Regions from separate parts of the Paenibacillus sp. Z3-2 genome, predicted to be linked through region 2. Evidence: predicted binding sites of a transcription regulator. Region 2 holds the regulator's gene; each other region holds the start of a gene.
What was found. Region 2 encodes Rex, which represses fermentation and respiration genes when NADH is low (regulators of the CRP and FNR family bind a similar motif). Its sites were predicted from a motif close to TTGTGAAATATTTCACAA; they were not measured.
Positions count from the first base shown of each region.

Region 1: the regulator Rex is predicted to act here: its motif matches at 1,814-1,831, upstream of adhE (bifunctional acetaldehyde-CoA/alcohol dehydrogenase).
Region 3: the regulator Rex is predicted to act here: its motif matches at 1,657-1,674, upstream of nadA (quinolinate synthase NadA).
Region 4: the regulator Rex is predicted to act here: its motif matches at 1,665-1,682, upstream of nirB (nitrite reductase large subunit NirB).

Region 1 covers NZ_CP096397.1:4,168,654-4,172,875, forward strand. The annotation lists gene adhE (bifunctional acetaldehyde-CoA/alcohol dehydrogenase) at 1-1,733, opposite strand, end outside; gene M1D71_RS18815 (Crp/Fnr family transcriptional regulator) at 2,166-2,882, shown strand; gene M1D71_RS18820 (hypothetical protein) at 2,974-3,687, opposite strand; gene M1D71_RS18825 (hypothetical protein) at 3,885-4,222, opposite strand, start outside.
Region 2 covers NZ_CP096397.1:3,986,478-3,990,699, reverse strand. The annotation lists gene dinG (ATP-dependent DNA helicase DinG) at 1-1,699, shown strand, start outside; gene M1D71_RS17875 (redox-sensing transcriptional repressor Rex) at 1,913-2,566, shown strand; gene M1D71_RS17870 (amidohydrolase) at 2,553-3,857, shown strand; gene M1D71_RS17865 (DUF5590 domain-containing protein) at 3,897-4,222, shown strand, end outside.
Region 3 covers NZ_CP096397.1:62,080-66,301, forward strand. The annotation lists gene ftsH (ATP-dependent zinc metalloprotease FtsH) at 1-1,448, shown strand, start outside; gene nadA (quinolinate synthase NadA) at 1,746-2,684, shown strand; gene nadB (L-aspartate oxidase) at 2,720-4,222, shown strand, end outside.
Region 4 covers NZ_CP096397.1:4,714,285-4,718,506, forward strand. The annotation lists gene M1D71_RS21070 (M42 family metallopeptidase) at 1-56, shown strand, start outside; gene M1D71_RS21075 (hypothetical protein) at 237-557, shown strand; gene M1D71_RS21080 (metal-dependent hydrolase) at 787-1,494, opposite strand; gene nirB (nitrite reductase large subunit NirB) at 1,772-4,201, shown strand.

The DNA of each region.
Region 1 (4,222 bases), 180 kb from region 2:
TGTTTCAGATCGTTGAAGTCCGTATCTGGATATTCATAGAACAACCACATGGCTTTAGCAGCATCCATCGGTGATCCACCGCCGAGTGCGATAATGCAGTCTGGTTGGAAGCGGCGCATCATTTCCGTTCCGCGATCTACCGTTGTTGTGGACGGATCTGGCTCTACATCGGAGAATACTTCGATCGCTACTGGCATTTGGCGTTGACGAAGATAATGTTCTACCTTTTCCACATAACCAAGTTTCACCATCATGGCATCCGTAATAATCGCAACACGTGTGATGTCAGGCATTTTGGCAAGATACTGCGTTGCCCCTTTTTCGAAGTAGACTTTGTTCGGCACTTTGAACCATTGCATATTCACGGTACGGCGAGCCACCCTTTTCACATTGATTAAGTTCACAGCGGTTACGTTGGAAGAAGTCGAGTTACGTCCGTATGATCCGCATCCCAGTGTCAATGACGGCATGTTCGTGTTGTAGATATCCCCTATCGCACCGTGTGTGGATGGTGAGTTCACAATAATCCGTCCGGTTTGCAGACGATCTGCGAATTTGCCGATCACTTCTTCATTCGTTGAGTGGATAACCGAGGAGTGACCCATGCCGCCAAAAGCAACTACTTCTGCCGCACGCTCAATGCCCTCTGCTGCCGTTTTGACTTTGTAACAAGCGAGTACCGGACTTAATTTCTCAGCCGACAATGGGAATTTCGTACCTACCCCTTCAATCTCGGCCACGAGAATTTTGGTGCCTGCCGGAACTTCAATGCCGCATAACTTCGCAATGCTCACCGCTGATTGACCAACAATCGCCGGGTTCACCGCACATTTCTCGGCATTAATCGCACCTGCTGTCAATTTAGCTGCTTCATCTTTGTTAACAAAGTAACAACCGTTCGCAATCATTTTTTTCTTCACTTGATCGAAGATCGGTTCTTCAATGATTACCGCTTGCTCGGAAGCACAGATCATGCCGTTATCGAAGGACTTCGACAGAATCAAATCCGTAACTGCCTGATTGATATCCGCGCTTTTCTCGATAAAGCAAGGCACGTTACCTGGTCCTACGCCCAGTGCAGGTTTACCACAGCTGTACGCTGCACGTACCATCCCTGATCCGCCTGTTGCCAGAATGAGAGCCACATCATTGTGATTCATCAGTTCGTTCGTGCGATCCATGGAAGGATCATCAATCCACTGAATACAATCTGCTGGTGCACCATGTTTCACAGCCGCTTCCAGCAGGATTTTAGCAGCTTCCCGGCTACAATTCTGTGCAGATGGGTGGAAACCGAAGATGATTGGGTTACGCGTCTTGATGGAGATCAGTGCTTTAAACATCGTCGTTGATGTTGGGTTCGTGACGGGTGTAATCCCCATAATAATACCGACCGGCTCCGCAATTTTCTGGAAGCTCTCATATTCGTTATCTTCAATCACACCTACGGTTTTGTCATACTTGATGCTGTGGTACACATATTCTGTTGCAAATATATTTTTGGTGATTTTATCCTCATACACTCCGCGGCCTGTTTCTTCTACGGCCATCTTGGCGAGCATCATGTGTTTATCCAGACCCGCAAGCGCCATGGCTTGCACAATCCGGTCAATCTGCTTCTGGTCCATCTTCATAAATGCGGCGTGTGCTTTGTTCGCTTTGTCGATTAACGTTTGAATATACTGACCTGCTGTCGGTTCTTTTGCTGGGGCGACTTCGTTCTTTACAGCCATCTCCCTCATCCTCCTAAAGGTTCGTATTAGTTTGTCTCTCTCATTTACATTCACATCGTACCATAGCCAAAAACGTAATCATGTGATTTTTTTCACAAAGTATAACAAATTTAAATTTAGTTTTGTAATGTCTGCTAACAAGTTGATTTCCTCTTCCTATAATAAATGTAGGGCTATCGAACACATCCTTCCCCATTAAAAGTGAATTTAATCACAATGTTTGAAATTTCGCCATTTTTGATGCCTTCCCATGCCCCCCAAAAGGTAAGTTTAGGTATATACTGAACTTAAAAATTGAACCACCGCAATTTGTACCGTCCTTCCTCCCGGCCGAGATGACCCTGATCAGGACGGCAACGGTTTGCGGCGAACCTCGGAGGCTACTGCAAGCTACAGAAGGTCGTCCGATGGACATAAAGGGGAGATAGACTTATGAGAGAACTAACGACTGTACTGGAAAAGCGCGGCAATACCAACTGTTTCTCGGAAGCGAATTTCAACCATCTGCTGGTTACAATGAAAGATAGAACCTATCCTGAAGGTACCCATCTGTACTGGGAAGGAGACGTCTCTGACAAACTTTATTATATGAAACGGGGCCGTGCCCAGATCACCAAATCAACAGATGAGGGCAAGGAACTGATCATGTACATGTATCAGTCCGGTGATATGATCGGCCAGGCTGATCCCTTCTTTGGCTCCAAGCATAGCTTTTCAGCGGAAGTGCTGGAAGACAGTGAGATTGGTGTACTGGAGCACAAAGACCTGGAAATGCTGATCTGCCAGCATTGTGACTTCGCGATCGACTTTATGAAATGGATGGGTATTCATCACCGGCTAACTCAGACTAAGTTCCGAGATCTCATGTTATATGGCAAACCAGGCGCGCTCTGCTCCACCCTCATTCGGCTGTCGAATTCATACGGCGAGCCTCATGGAGAGCATGTCATTATTCACAAAAAGATTACCCACACGGATCTCTCCAATATGATTGGAGCCACTCGTGAAAGTGTAAACCGCATGTTAAGCGATCTGCGCAAGAAAGATGCGATTGAATATGACAATGGCATGATTGTCATCAAAGATCTGAAGATGCTGCAAGGGATCTGTCACTGTGAACTTTGCCCGAACGAGATCTGTCGTATTTAATCTTCGATTATGCTATGCAGAATGTCGCTTATATATTTTTTGAATGAAAAAAGCCCATTCCTCTGCAGAGGGATTGGGCTTTGTTGTATGCTTAGGATGCACTGGTCAATTCAAGCTTAACCGCATCACGTGGATTCAATTTCATGTCCAAACCATTTTCCATTAATTCCTTGTCGTTCACCATAATGACCCACCGCTGATTCATGCGGGGTGTAACATTCTCGACCGAAACAACAAATTTGTTGTTCTCCGACATTCTCACAATCCCACTGGACTTCAAGACATCGCGAACTGTGCATTCCTGAACATAGACGCCAGCATATTGACGATTGAGAGTGGGCATAATGTTTCCACCGCTCACCTTGAGTAACGTTGTCTGGTATGCAACGCCATCCCCCCCACTGTCAGCGGCTTTCACGTAAATGATCACTTCATCTTTGGCATGAAGCTCCATGTCCCAATCTTCCTGTTCAATATCCTTGCCGTTTAATTTGACAGCCCAGCTAAGCGAAGAATCTAGAGAGACTTCACCAACGGATTGAATCCGTTTGCCATCCGCTGTAAAATCAACCAGTCCGCTATTCAGTAATGCTTTTTTGAGTGTCAAACCCTCACTAAAATCTCGCTTAATGGACTTTGTTGCATCAGGCAAAAACGTACTTCCATCTACAGCCACTGTAATCGTATTCGTTGTTTCTGTCTCTTTCACAATTGGCTGCTCTGAAGGCTGTGTCTCACTACAACCAGCCAAGATCGCCAGTAGGAGCAAACATACACCTATGTAACCGGGGATTTTCTTCTTCATGTAGGTAACACCACCCTGCGTAAAATCACTCACCCTGTTGTCCATAACCTCTATTATGGCACATTATTCAACAAAAAAAAGTGTCAAAGCCGTTACTTTTATGAAGCATACTCTCCACACAAGGCTTGTACAACAAAGAGAGCCTGCGCACAGGCTCTCCAATCTAAATCATTTTTACGTTCTTATTGGTTACGTTATCATTGGACACTAGCCTGCATGTATGTCCGTCCTCCACCGCCATCTTTCAGATATGGATTGAGTCCGAAGAACTGTTCCTCAGATACATATACCCCTGTCAGCAATCGGCCCTCAAGCAATCCACCGTCCACCTGCACGCAGCAGGAAGGTACATCTACATACTCCTGATATAGCGGAATCTGACCATATTGTTGGTGTATTTTGAATACCTTGCCTTGCTCATGCAAAGGTCGTTCCGAAAAATAAGTAGGCACAATATAGCGGGCAATGACATCCAGTTCCTGCACGCTATAAAAGGGTTCATCCCCAAGCCACGGGGCAAACATTCGAATCTTCT
Region 2 (4,222 bases):
CGAAACCGGAGATGATGAGGAACTTAATCTTAGCGGACGCGGAGGAGACTTCTGGGAGACGGTACAGAGCGAATCCGAGTCCTGTCTGGGTAGATCCTGTCCATGGTTCCGCAAATGTTTCTACCATCGCGCCAAACATGAGGCAGGGTTGTCGGATATCGTAATCACGAATCACTCTAAATTATTTACGGATGTAAAAGCAGCGCATCAGTTACTACCAGCCTATGAGAGTCTTGTGATCGATGAGGCACATCATCTGGAGGATGTCGCTGGTAAGCATCTTGGAATGCATATGAAATATTTTACCTTGGTTCATACACTGACTCGCCTGTTTAAAGACAGTCGTAATGGTCAGCTGCCTATGCTTCGTTCGCAGTTATCCGGGCATGAAAATTCGGTGCAATGGGGCTCAATGGTGGATCAGATGTTCCCACTCGCTCTTGAAGTTAAGGAGCTATGGGATCGAATGAGTGATGCCTTGTTCGGCCTTTTACCTGAACGAAGTGATGCTTCACCAGGAGAAACGGGGCAATTTTCCCTGCGTTTGAAGGCATCTCAGAAACCGGCCAAATGGCAGGAGTTGCAGGATCTGGAGAACCAGATCTATGTGACATTAGGCGATTTGGTTCGCAAAGGCGACAAATTGCTGCTTGAGGTGAAAGAAGATCAGGATGATTATCAATCAGATAGCCTGATCACGGACATCACAGGTTTGCTGAAAGATCTGACCACATTGAAGGAGAATCTACGGTTCTTCATGCGTATGGATGACGCCAAAACGGTGTACTGGATGGAAGCCAGCGGCCAGTTCCGCAGTAAATCTCTCCAGCTGTATGCCGTACCTGTAGATGTCAGTGCACAACTTAAGGATTTGTTTTTCGACAAAAAGAAAAGCGTTGTGCTTACATCGGCTACGCTCTCTGTAGATAAGTCATTCCAGTTCATGATTGAACAGCTTGGCTTGCAGGAAGCCTCCGAGAATAATCGGCTGTTAACGTCGATGCTGCCATCACCTTTCAATTATCGCGATCAGGCACTTCTGGTGATTCCGCGTGATTTTCCAAGTGTGAAAGGCAGTGTGGGTGATGCGCACTTTGTCAATATGCTGGTGCAATCACTCGCAGAGACTGCAATTGCCACTCGTGGACGCATGATGGTTCTGTTTACTTCATACAAGATGCTGCGACAGGTCTATGATCCGCTGAAGGAGGCTCTGTCTGGTAACGATATCTCGTTGCTGGGGCAAGGCGTTGACAGCGGAAGTCGCTCCAAATTGACTCGCAGGTTCCAGGAGGCAAAAGCTACGGTGCTTCTGGGTACAAGCAGCTTCTGGGAGGGTGTAGATATCCCGGGAGAAGCGCTAACCTGTCTCGCTATCGTGCGCCTGCCTTTCCAACCACCAAATCATCCGTTGGTGGAAGCCAAGAGTGAGTTGCTTCAGGAGCAAAAGAAAAATCCGTTCCTGAAACTGTCTGTGCCGCAAGCAGTCATTCGTTTCAAGCAAGGATTTGGCCGATTGGTTCGTACAGCGAAGGACAGAGGTATTGTCATTGTTTATGATACAAGGGTGATTGAAGCGTATTATGGTAAATTCTTCTTATATTCATTACCTGGTCCCAAAATGGAGCATATGCTCACAGAGCAGATGGTTCCACGAATTACCGAGTGGTTGGAAAAACCTGCTAAAGAACAAGAATAATCGGTTGTTTTGTTCGTTATATCATTGCATGACGCTACAGTTTGGCGTTAAACTTTATGAGATCTTTCGGATCAACACAGCTGCACGTAAGAACTTATAACCTAAATTACAAGGAGCATTCTGTATAAAAAGTCACTTCTATCTTTGAATTTATACAGAGTGCTCATCTTTTCATCTACTATTTTATCGTGGCCTTGGTAAGGGGGAGCAAGAATGAAATCAGATAAAATTTCGGAAGCGGTGGTACGACGTCTGCCTGTGTACTTGCGATATTTGAGCGAGTTGCATCAGCGTGAGGTGGCTACTGTTTCCTCTCAAGAACTCGGACAGAGGCTGGATCTGAATCCGGCCCAAATTCGAAAAGACCTGGCTTACTTCGGTGATTTTGGTCGTAAAGGGATCGGGTATGATGTATCCTATTTGATCGAGAAGATTCGTCACATCCTCAAGATTGATCAGCAAATTAATGTAGCTCTGGTAGGAGCGGGTAATCTCGGACAGGCCTTGTCCAACTACAACGCATATCTGAAAGACAATATGAAGATTGTTGCTGTATTCGATGCATACGGACCGAAGATTGGCAGTCAAATCAACAGTTTGACGGTGAAACCAATGAATGAATTGACGGAAGCGGTGAAAACGGACAATATCCGCATCGGAATTATCACGGTTCCAGATACGGAAGCCCAAAATGTAGCCGATCAGCTAATTGAATCGGGAATTGAAGCAATTCTTAATTTTGCGCCAACAATTCTAAAAACACCGCCGCATATCCGCATTCACCATGCTGATTTTACGACGGATCTGCTTAGTTTGGCCTATTACTTGGAGACTGGAAAGGACGAAGAGGAAGATGACAACAAATAGATGGGTAATCCACAACGGTAAATTTGCCGTTAATGAAGGCGCAACATGGAATGTGGTTCAAGGTTACATGGTTGTCGAGAATGACAAGATTGTGCATATTGGTGAGACATTGCCGGATGGAGACGAAAATTGTACCAAAGTGGATGGAAAAGGATTGTTCTTCCTGCCGGGTCTGATCAATACGCATGGTCATGCAGCGATGTCGCTGCTCAGAGGACATGGAGACGATCTTGCGCTGCAAGTATGGTTGCAGGAAAAAATGTGGCCGATGGAAGCGAAGATGACTTCACAAGATGTATACTGGGGAACTTCGCTATCGGTGCTTGAAATGTTGAAAGGTGGAACTACAGCCTTCCTGGACATGTATGATCACATGGATCAGGTTGCCAAAGTCGTGGAACAGTCCGGCGTTAGAGCAGCATTGGCACGCGGTGTCATTGGGCTGTGCTCGGAAGAAGAGCAATTGCGGAAGCTGGAGGAGTCGGCTGCTTTTGCGCGTGAGTGGAATGGACAGGCAGATGGACGTATTACAACCGTAATCTCGCCACACGCGCCATATACTTGCCCTCCTGACTACATAGAGAAGCTTGTACAGGTTGCGAACGACCTAAACCTTCCTCTCCATACACATATGTCGGAAACGCTTCGTGAAGTGGAGCAGAACGTGGCTGATTATGGCCTGCGTCCTGTGGCACATCTGGAGAAACTGGGCTTTTTCTCCCGTCCATCCCTGGTTGCACATGCGGTGCATCTGAATGATGAAGAGATTGAGATTCTGGCCCGTCATGATGTGGCTGTATCCCATAACCCGGGTAGTAACCTGAAACTTGCTTCAGGTGTTGCGCGGGTACCTGCTTTGCTGAAAGCGGGAGTTACCGTGTCACTCGGAACAGACGGACCGGCAAGCAACAACAACCTGGATATGTTCGAGGAAATGAGACTGGCTGCATTGATTCATAAAGGCGTGTCCGGTGACCCGACTGCAGTGCCTGCAGGAGAAGCATTACTGCTTGGCACGTCATACGGTGCCAAATCCATCTTCTTAAACAATACTGGAGCACTCCAGGTCGGCATGAAGGCTGATTTTATCGCCCTGGACATTGAACAGGCACATTTCTATCCACATACAGACCTGATCTCGCATACGATCTATTCGGCTTCTGCCAAAGATGTAGAGCACGTATGGGTGGATGGGAAGCAAGTGGTGAAGCATGGCGAATGTCTGACGCTGGATGAAGAGCGCATTTTGCGTGAGTCTCAATTGGCATTTGATGGTCTGCTTGGTCGTTAATTGCAGGACAGAGCATCATAGGGAAAGGAAGTTCGGCTTTTGAAGAAAAAAAAGAAGTGGATATGGATTTCGCTACTTGCACTGGTTCTGATTCTGTTTGGACTTCAGCGTTATTACGTCTATGTCACGCAGGACCAGCGCAAGGAAGAAGCTCTCGCCATACAGGTAGCACAGGAGCAACTGGGCATTACATCCTATAATGAATTGCGAAAGTACATTTGGGGAGATAAAGAAGGCTCTGATAACATCTACTGGACCCTGATCGGCAAAAACAAGGATAACCAGGATGTTATGGTCTGGGTGAAATTCGATGCAAACAATCAACCTGCTACGGGTGCAAACGCTATACACAGCGAGTTGCTGCA
Region 3 (4,222 bases), 2.7 Mb from region 2:
CTAAGGGCGTATTACTCGTAGGGCCTCCAGGTACCGGTAAAACATTGCTCGCTCGTGCCGTAGCCGGTGAAGCGGGTGTACCATTCTTCACTATTTCAGGTTCTGACTTCGTGGAAATGTTTGTCGGTGTCGGTGCATCACGTGTACGTGATTTGTTTGAAAATGCGAAGAAAAATGCGCCATGTATCATCTTTATCGATGAGATTGATGCTGTAGGACGTCAGCGTGGTGCTGGTCTCGGTGGTGGTCACGATGAACGTGAACAGACACTCAACCAATTGCTCGTTGAGATGGACGGATTCGGAGTTAACGAAGGTATTATCATCATAGCCGCAACGAACCGGGCAGATATTTTGGACCCTGCCTTGCTGCGTCCTGGACGTTTTGACCGTCAAATTACGGTTGATCGCCCTGATGTAAGAGGTCGTGAAGCTGTCCTGAAAGTACATTCCCGTAATAAACCACTGACCAAAGATGTGAAGATGGATATTATCGCGAAGCGTACAACAGGTTTCTCTGGTGCGGATTTGGAGAATCTCTTGAACGAAGCGGCATTGCTTGCAGCACGTCGTAACCGTAAAGATATTTCCATGAAGGAAGTTGACGAAGCGATTGACCGTGTCATCGTTGGTACGGAGAAGAAAAGCCGTGTCATCAGTGATCGTGAGAAACGAATCGTTGCTTATCATGAAGCAGGTCATACCATCGTAGGATACTTCCTGGAACATGCTGATATGGTACATAAAGTGACCATTATTCCGCGCGGACGTGCGGGTGGATATGTAATCATGTTGCCAAAAGAAGACCGTATGCTGGTTACCAAGCAGGAATTGCTGGATAAAGTAACCGGACTTCTCGGGGGTCGTGTAGCTGAAGAATTGTTCATCGGAGAAATTGGTACTGGTGCATACAGTGACTTCCAGCAAGCGACAGGTATTGTTCGCAGCATGGTTATGGAGTACGGTATGAGTGAGAAATTGGGACCTATGCAATTCGGAAGTTCACAAGGACAGGTATTCCTTGGTCGGGATATCGGCCATGAACAGAATTACTCGGATTCCATTGCTTATGAGATTGATCAGGAAATGCAACGCTTTATCAATGACTGTTATGAGAAGTGTAAGGACTTGCTTGTTAAACATTCAAAAGAGATGCATCTGATCGCTCAGACTTTGCTTGAGGTTGAGACTCTGGAAATGGATCAGATCAAACAATTGATCGAAACAGGTTCTTTGACTCCAAAAGCAGAGAATGACAATGACGGTGAAGATACGCCAACTGAAGGCGGAGAGCCCATCATTGACAACATCGGTGATGTGCGTGTCCGTATTCAAGGTAAAGATGAAACGCCTGAGCCACCAGCCGGAGATATTCCGAACGAAGCTCCGAATCTGGAAAAGGGTAATAACAATAACCCGGATGATGGCGGAACGAAGCCAACGTCTTAATGCATAATACATCTGGCTATACTAGCAGGTGAAATCAAGAGAGCCCTCGGGCTCTCTTTTTTTGTCCATTATTTTAAAGAGGATAGATAAAGATAAACGGGAGTTAGATGGCGAACCAGTTAGCAAACGGGTGGTTACGGCGTTGTTCTGGGCCTTTTTCATTTATTGACAGAGTCATGAACGTTGTGTAAATTAGTTGTTAAACCGCTTGTGATTCGTTTCTCAAGCGAAGATAACGACTAGGTTGGCCCTACGAAACAGCGCATGACGCTGTCCCGATAAAGGAGAGGATCACAGGTGGAAGCTCTGGCTTTAGAGCGCAAGGCTGAGATGAACCGCGAACTGCGTGCGCGGCTGATGGAATTGAAGAAGGAACGTAATGCCATTATTCTTGCCCATTATTATCAACGTGACGAGGTACAGGAGGTTGCTGACTTCCGTGGAGATTCGTTTCTATTAGCCCAGAAGGCAGCACAAACCGATGCAGATGTGATCGTTTTCTGTGGTGTTCACTTTATGGGTGAAAGCGCTAAAATTCTGGCGCCGAACAAAACAGTTATTATCCCGGACGAACGTGCGGGTTGCCCAATGGCAGATATGGTGAATGTGGATGGACTTCGCAAATTGAAGGCACAACACCCTAATGCCAAGGTTGTCACTTATATCAACTCCTCGGCTGAGATCAAGGCAGAGACCGATATCTGTTGTACATCGGCGAATGCAGTTCGGGTTATTCAATCGGTAGATTCCGACGAAATTATCTGGGTACCGGATAAAAACTTGGGACATTACGTCCAGCAGCATACAGACAAGAAAATGATTATCTGGGAAGGCTACTGCAACACTCACGACATGCTCACAGTCAAAGATGTAGTGGAGATGAGAGCCAAGCATCCGAATGCAGAGTTTGTTGTCCATCCAGAGTGCCGTCCCGAGGTTGTAGAGATGGGTGATTTTGTAGGCAGTACAACAGCCATCTTGGAGTATTGCAAAAATTCATCAGCGAAGGAATATATCGTAGGTACGGAAGATGGTACAGGATATCAACTTCGCTTGGATAGTCCGGATAAACAGTTTCATTTTGCTACCAAATTCCTCGTATGTCCTAACATGAAGGTCAACAACTTGAAGAAACTGGTTAAATGCCTGGAAACGATGAAGCCGCAGATCTATGTGCCACCGGCCGTTGCCGACAAAGCCAGAGAATCACTAGAGCGTATGTTATTGGTGAAGTAGGATGCGCTACTCTTGCTCCAAGACAGGTGAATAACATGATACCGCAATATTTAGTTGATTTTGATCTATCTGCGCTACCCACGGTAGAAACGGATGTACTGGTTATAGGCTCAGGGATTGCTGGTTTGTTTACCGCTATTAAAGCAAGTGAACAACAACGTGTATTAATGATCACGAAGAAGTCATTACTTGAAAGTAACACCCGGTATGCGCAGGGAGGCATCGCTGCGGTTATTGCTGAAGATGATTCACCTGCTTACCACTTGCAGGACACACTTGTTGCAGGAGCGGGCTTATGCCGCTCCGAGGCGGTAGAGGTATTGGTGAATGAGGGGCCGGACGGTGTGAAGGAACTGATTCGTTTAGGTACGTTGTTTGACCTGGAGAACGGCGAGTTGGCGTTGACGCAGGAAGGTGCGCACAGCCACCGCCGTATTTTGCATGCCAACGGGGATGCAACGGGATATGAGATTGTACGTGCGCTTGCAGTCGAAGTGAATGAACATCCCGGAATTGAAGTATGGGATGAGCATTTTGTGATTGATCTGATTACGGATCGAGATCGAGGGGAATGCATCGGCGCTCTGATTCAGAAGGACGATGGATTGCAAGTTTTCGTGAAGGCACAGGCAACTGTTCTCTGCTCTGGTGGGGCAGGACAACTGTATCGATATACGACGAATCCGGATGTAGCTACTGCCGATGGTGTAGCAATGGCCTATCGGGCTGGGGCTATCGTTCGTGACATGGAATTTATTCAATTTCACCCTACCTCTCTTTGTTACCCGGGGGCCCCACGTTTCCTTGTGTCAGAAGCCGTGCGCGGTGAGGGAGCATTTTTGCGCAATGTGAAGGGTGAACGCTTCATGGATCGATATCATGCCCAGCTTGAACTGGCACCACGCGATATTGTGGCACGAGCGATTGTTAGTGAGATGGAGTCTACCAACAGCACCTTTGTGTACCTGGATATTACGCATGAACAGCCAGAGATGATCAAGCATCGGTTCCCTACCATATATGAGACTTGTATGCGTTATGGATTAGATATGACAACGGATTGGATTCCCGTTGCACCTGCTGCTCATTACATGATGGGCGGAGTGAAAACGGATCTAAGTGGAGAGAGCAGCATCCCCCGGTTATTTGCTTGTGGAGAGGTATCGTCCACAGGAGTGCATGGAGCTAACCGTCTGGCAAGCAACTCTTTGTCTGAAGCAATTGTATTTGGCCGGAGAATTGTAGATCGCATTCAATCTCTTCCTCCGCTTGGTTCATTAAGAGGGAATACCTCTTCTTCTGTGGACATGAGTAGCAAGATGAGCAAAGAGCAAAGGCCGATATCCGAAAGACGCTTACGACTACAGAAAATGATGGTTCGTCAGGTAGGCTTGCGCCGGAATGGTGAGAATCTGCAGAAGGCCATGGACAAGCTGCACCAGGAATTGCAGTTTTTTGATCAGACACTCACCCATAAGGAAGAGATGGAGTACGCCAACCTTCTGACCTGTGCCTGGTTAGTTACCAGCGGAGCATTG
Region 4 (4,222 bases), 730 kb from region 2:
AGCTGGTGAAAGGTCTGGATCGGACAACGATGAATACCATCATTAATAACGCGTAACAGTTGATAAGAGACCTCCTAACTATATCGGGAGGTCTCTTTTTTATGTTCACAACGATATCAGTTGAACACATTTACACAGAAAGGTTATTCTGTCATCGGAGTGGCAAGTGTAGGGAATTACACATAAGATACAATAACGGTAGATGATTCAAACACCAAGCAGTGGGGGACCTGTTTATGGCAGTGAGAAGGAATGGAAAATCAAATAAAGGTTCTAAAAAAACAAATGCCGCCAACACCCTTCTCAATAGCAACCTTAAAGGGAGAAATCTGGAACTTATCGTTGCAGCATTACTGGTAAGCGGGAAGTTAAGAGTGGATGCGGTCACATTGTTTCGAGAAGCCACTTTGGTCGTTGAACTGGTCGGACAATATAAAACGTTACAAAATATTACACCGTCAAATCAAGACAAACTGGTGCAATTCCTGGATGAGATTGGTGGGGATATGACGTTGAATGATGTTATACGGGCTTTCCAACAGAGAATCAATTTTTAAGGCCAAGAAATGAGGTTGAAGTGATGTCTGACTTTGACGGAAATGGGTTCGCTGAACTATTGATCATTGTCATTCTTGTTGTTTTATTTGTATTTGGTTCTTCCGATATTGACGATCTAACCGATTCACCTTCTCAATCCTGAATTGGCGTACGTATTACGCTCCATTCATTATGAAATGCGTAACTATAAACGCCAGTCCACAATATGCGGGCTGGCGTTTTTGGTGGCTATAAAAATAGCGGTGAGAATGCAATCCAGGCCAAAATAAGGGTAAGCACAATGCAGACATTCTCTACAACGGCTCCACGCTTGGTTCCTGTACTCATCAGATTGGCTCGTATGCGCCACTTGAGCGGTGGTAACGGACGGATGCCCCGATTGGTCAAAGAATCAGCCAACAAGTGCATCGCATATGCCGTACCTCCCGCTACCCAAATCTCCGGTCCCTGCTGCTGGGTCGTGCTGTAAAGTAAGCCAGCCCATATTGCGGTTCCATATAGGGTATGTGTCAGCCCCCTGTGAGTTAGGGTGGTGCAGAGCATTAACAGACTGCCTGCAATCAGATTCCATGGCGCGAATGAGTGACCATAGAAAACGAGCCCTAGTCCAATCGCAAACATCAGCACTTTGCGTAGTGAACGCGAGGGTAGAAATGACACAAGTGCAATGAGGATCGCAAGCAACAGGTTCCACGGTTTGGCATGAACATAAAAGTACACAAATACAGCTGTCGGCAAAAGAATGGTCTGTAACAGCCTGATCAGGCTATTAGGCAATGCTCTCGATACCAGCAGCGAATTCGGCTCATCGATGTCAGGCAATAAGGAACCAATCAGAGCAACTGTAACTGCCGGTGCAGTTACCGGCATACCAGCCAACTGAAGTACAGAAAGTGATACGCCTGTCCCGATCATCAGGTGGGATCTTCCCATCATGGTGCAAAAACTTCCTTTCGAAGAAATAGGGAACATACATAGCCCACTTTTGATAGTACAACGAAACCAAAACAAGAACAATAGTTCGTATTTCCTTATTTGTATGAAAATAAATATCACTTTCTGTGATGGGGCTCACATCATTATATTTATGACTCTTCTATCGTTATTAGTGAATTAAATCACATAAACTATCGTCAACTACTTGTATAATTTCAAATATAAACCACTAAAATTGTTGGTAATGTACAGCGTCTATCCAAGGAGGCATACACACATGAACGGAAAAAAAGAGAAACTCGTTATCATTGGTAACGGAATGGCAGGAATCAGTACTGTAGAACAAATTTTGAAATTAACTTCGCGATTTGATATTACCGTTTTTGGCAAAGAGCCCTACCCTAACTACAATCGCATTATGTTGTCCTATGTATTGGAAGGAAGCAAAACACTGGATGACATCGTGTTGAATGATCTCCACTGGTATCAGGATTATGGTATTACCCTCCATACAGGAACAACCGTAACCCGCATTGATTCGGATACCCATGAGGTCGTGACGGAGGATGGAACTCGCTTCCCTTATGACAAAACCATCATTGCGACTGGCTCTAACTCCTTTATTCTCCCCGTACCTGGACATGACAAAGAAGGTGTCGTCGGTTTCCGTGATATCGCCGATTGCAATGTCATGCTGGAAGCTGCTAAACAGTATAAACGAGCGGCCGTTATCGGGGGCGGATTGCTTGGCCTTGAAGCTGCCAAAGGGTTGGTACAGCTCGGCATGGAAGTTACCGTAGTGCATTTGATGCAAGATCTGATGGAACGTCAGCTCGATCCGCAAGCTTCAGCCATGTTGAAAGCTGAATTGGAACGTCAGGGTATCCGGTTCAAGATGGGTGCGCAGACTTCCGAATTGCTGGGCGGCGAACGGGTTGAAGGGATTCGTTTTGCTGATAATTCCGTACTGAATGTTGATTTTGTTGTCATGGCTGTAGGGATTAAACCCAATACAGTTGTAGCCCGTGAAAGCGGTATGGAAGTGAATCGGGGCATTGTCGTAAATGACTATATGCAGACTTCACTTGAGAATGTGTACTCGGTCGGGGAATGTACAGAGCATCGCGGGGTATGTTACGGCCTCGTTGCCCCATTGTTCGAACAAGGCATGATTCTGGCGAAACATATCTGCGGGGTTGAGACGGCTCCTTATGAAGGTTCTGTTGTATCAACGAAATTGAAAATTTCCGGTGTGGACGTCTTTTCAACCGGTGAATTCATCGACAGTCCGGAACACACCGTCATTTCGCACAAAGATGACTGGAAACGGACTTACAAAAAAATTCTGCTTCGTGACAATAAAATGGTTGGTGCCGTGCTCTTCGGTGACATTACGGATTCTGCCGAATTGCAAAAGCTGATCAAAAATCAAACCGAAATGACCGAGGAATTGTACGGTTCACTCATGGGCACAGGCTGCGGCGGTCATAAGAAAGCAACCTCTGTTGAAACGATGCCCGAGGACGAGATCGTCTGCGGATGTAACGGGGTGACTAAAGGAACTATTGTCGATGTAATTACAAATCAGGGCCTGACCACTGTAGATGAAATCAAAGCCTGTACCGGTGCAACCCGCTCTTGCGGTGGATGTAAACCGGTTGTGGAACAGATTTTGCAATATGTACTTGGAGACAACTTCAGTACGGGAGCCAAACAGGGCATTTGCGGATGTACATCTATGGGACGGGATGAGATTGTAGCCGAGATCCGTCAAAAAGGATTGCAAACGACCAAAGAGGTCATGAATGTACTTGGATGGAGTCAGCCAGAAGGTTGTTCCAAATGTCGCCCGGCAATCAACTATTACCTTGGCATGATTGCACCGGATACGCACGAAGATGAGAAGGAATCCCGTTTTGTTAACGAACGCATGAACGCGAATATTCAAAAAGATGGAACTTATACGGTTGTACCTCGGATGTATGGCGGGGTGACTACACCGGCAGACCTCAAACGCATCGCTGACGTTTCCGTCAAATATGATGTTAAAGCAGTCAAAGTGACTGGCGGTCAGCGTCTCGACTTGATTGGTGTCAAAAAAGAAGATCTGACTAAAGTCTGGGCTGAACTGGATATGCCTTCAGGTTATGCATACGCCAAATCGCTGCGCACGGTCAAAACATGTGTCGGCTCCCAATTCTGCCGATTCGGTACACAGGATTCCATGGCTATGGGCGCCAGAATCGAACGCAAATTCGAACGTCTAGATCTGCCAGCCAAGTTTAAATATGCCGTCAACGGATGTCCGCGGAACTGTGCCGAAGCATGTACAAAAGATATCGGTATCGTTGGTAACGACGGGGGCTGGGAAATCTTTATCGGCGGCAACGGCGGTATTAAAGCAAGACTTGCTGATTCCCTATGCAAAGTAAAAACGGATGAAGAGTTAATCGAACTGTGCGGAGCCATCATGCAATATTACCGCGAGACAGGTAACTATCTGGAACGGACTTCCGAATGGGTGGAACGCATGGGTCTGGAACATATTCGCTCGGTTGTCGTGGATAACCTCGAAGAACGAAAAGCTTTGATGGAGCGGATTGAGTTTGCACTTGAGCATGTTGAAGAACCTTGGCAAAAAGCGATTCGCAATGAAGAAGGCCAAAGTAAAATGTTCTACGGCATCGAAGTGTCAGCTCGTCCATAAGCAAGTTGGCAAGATGAATCG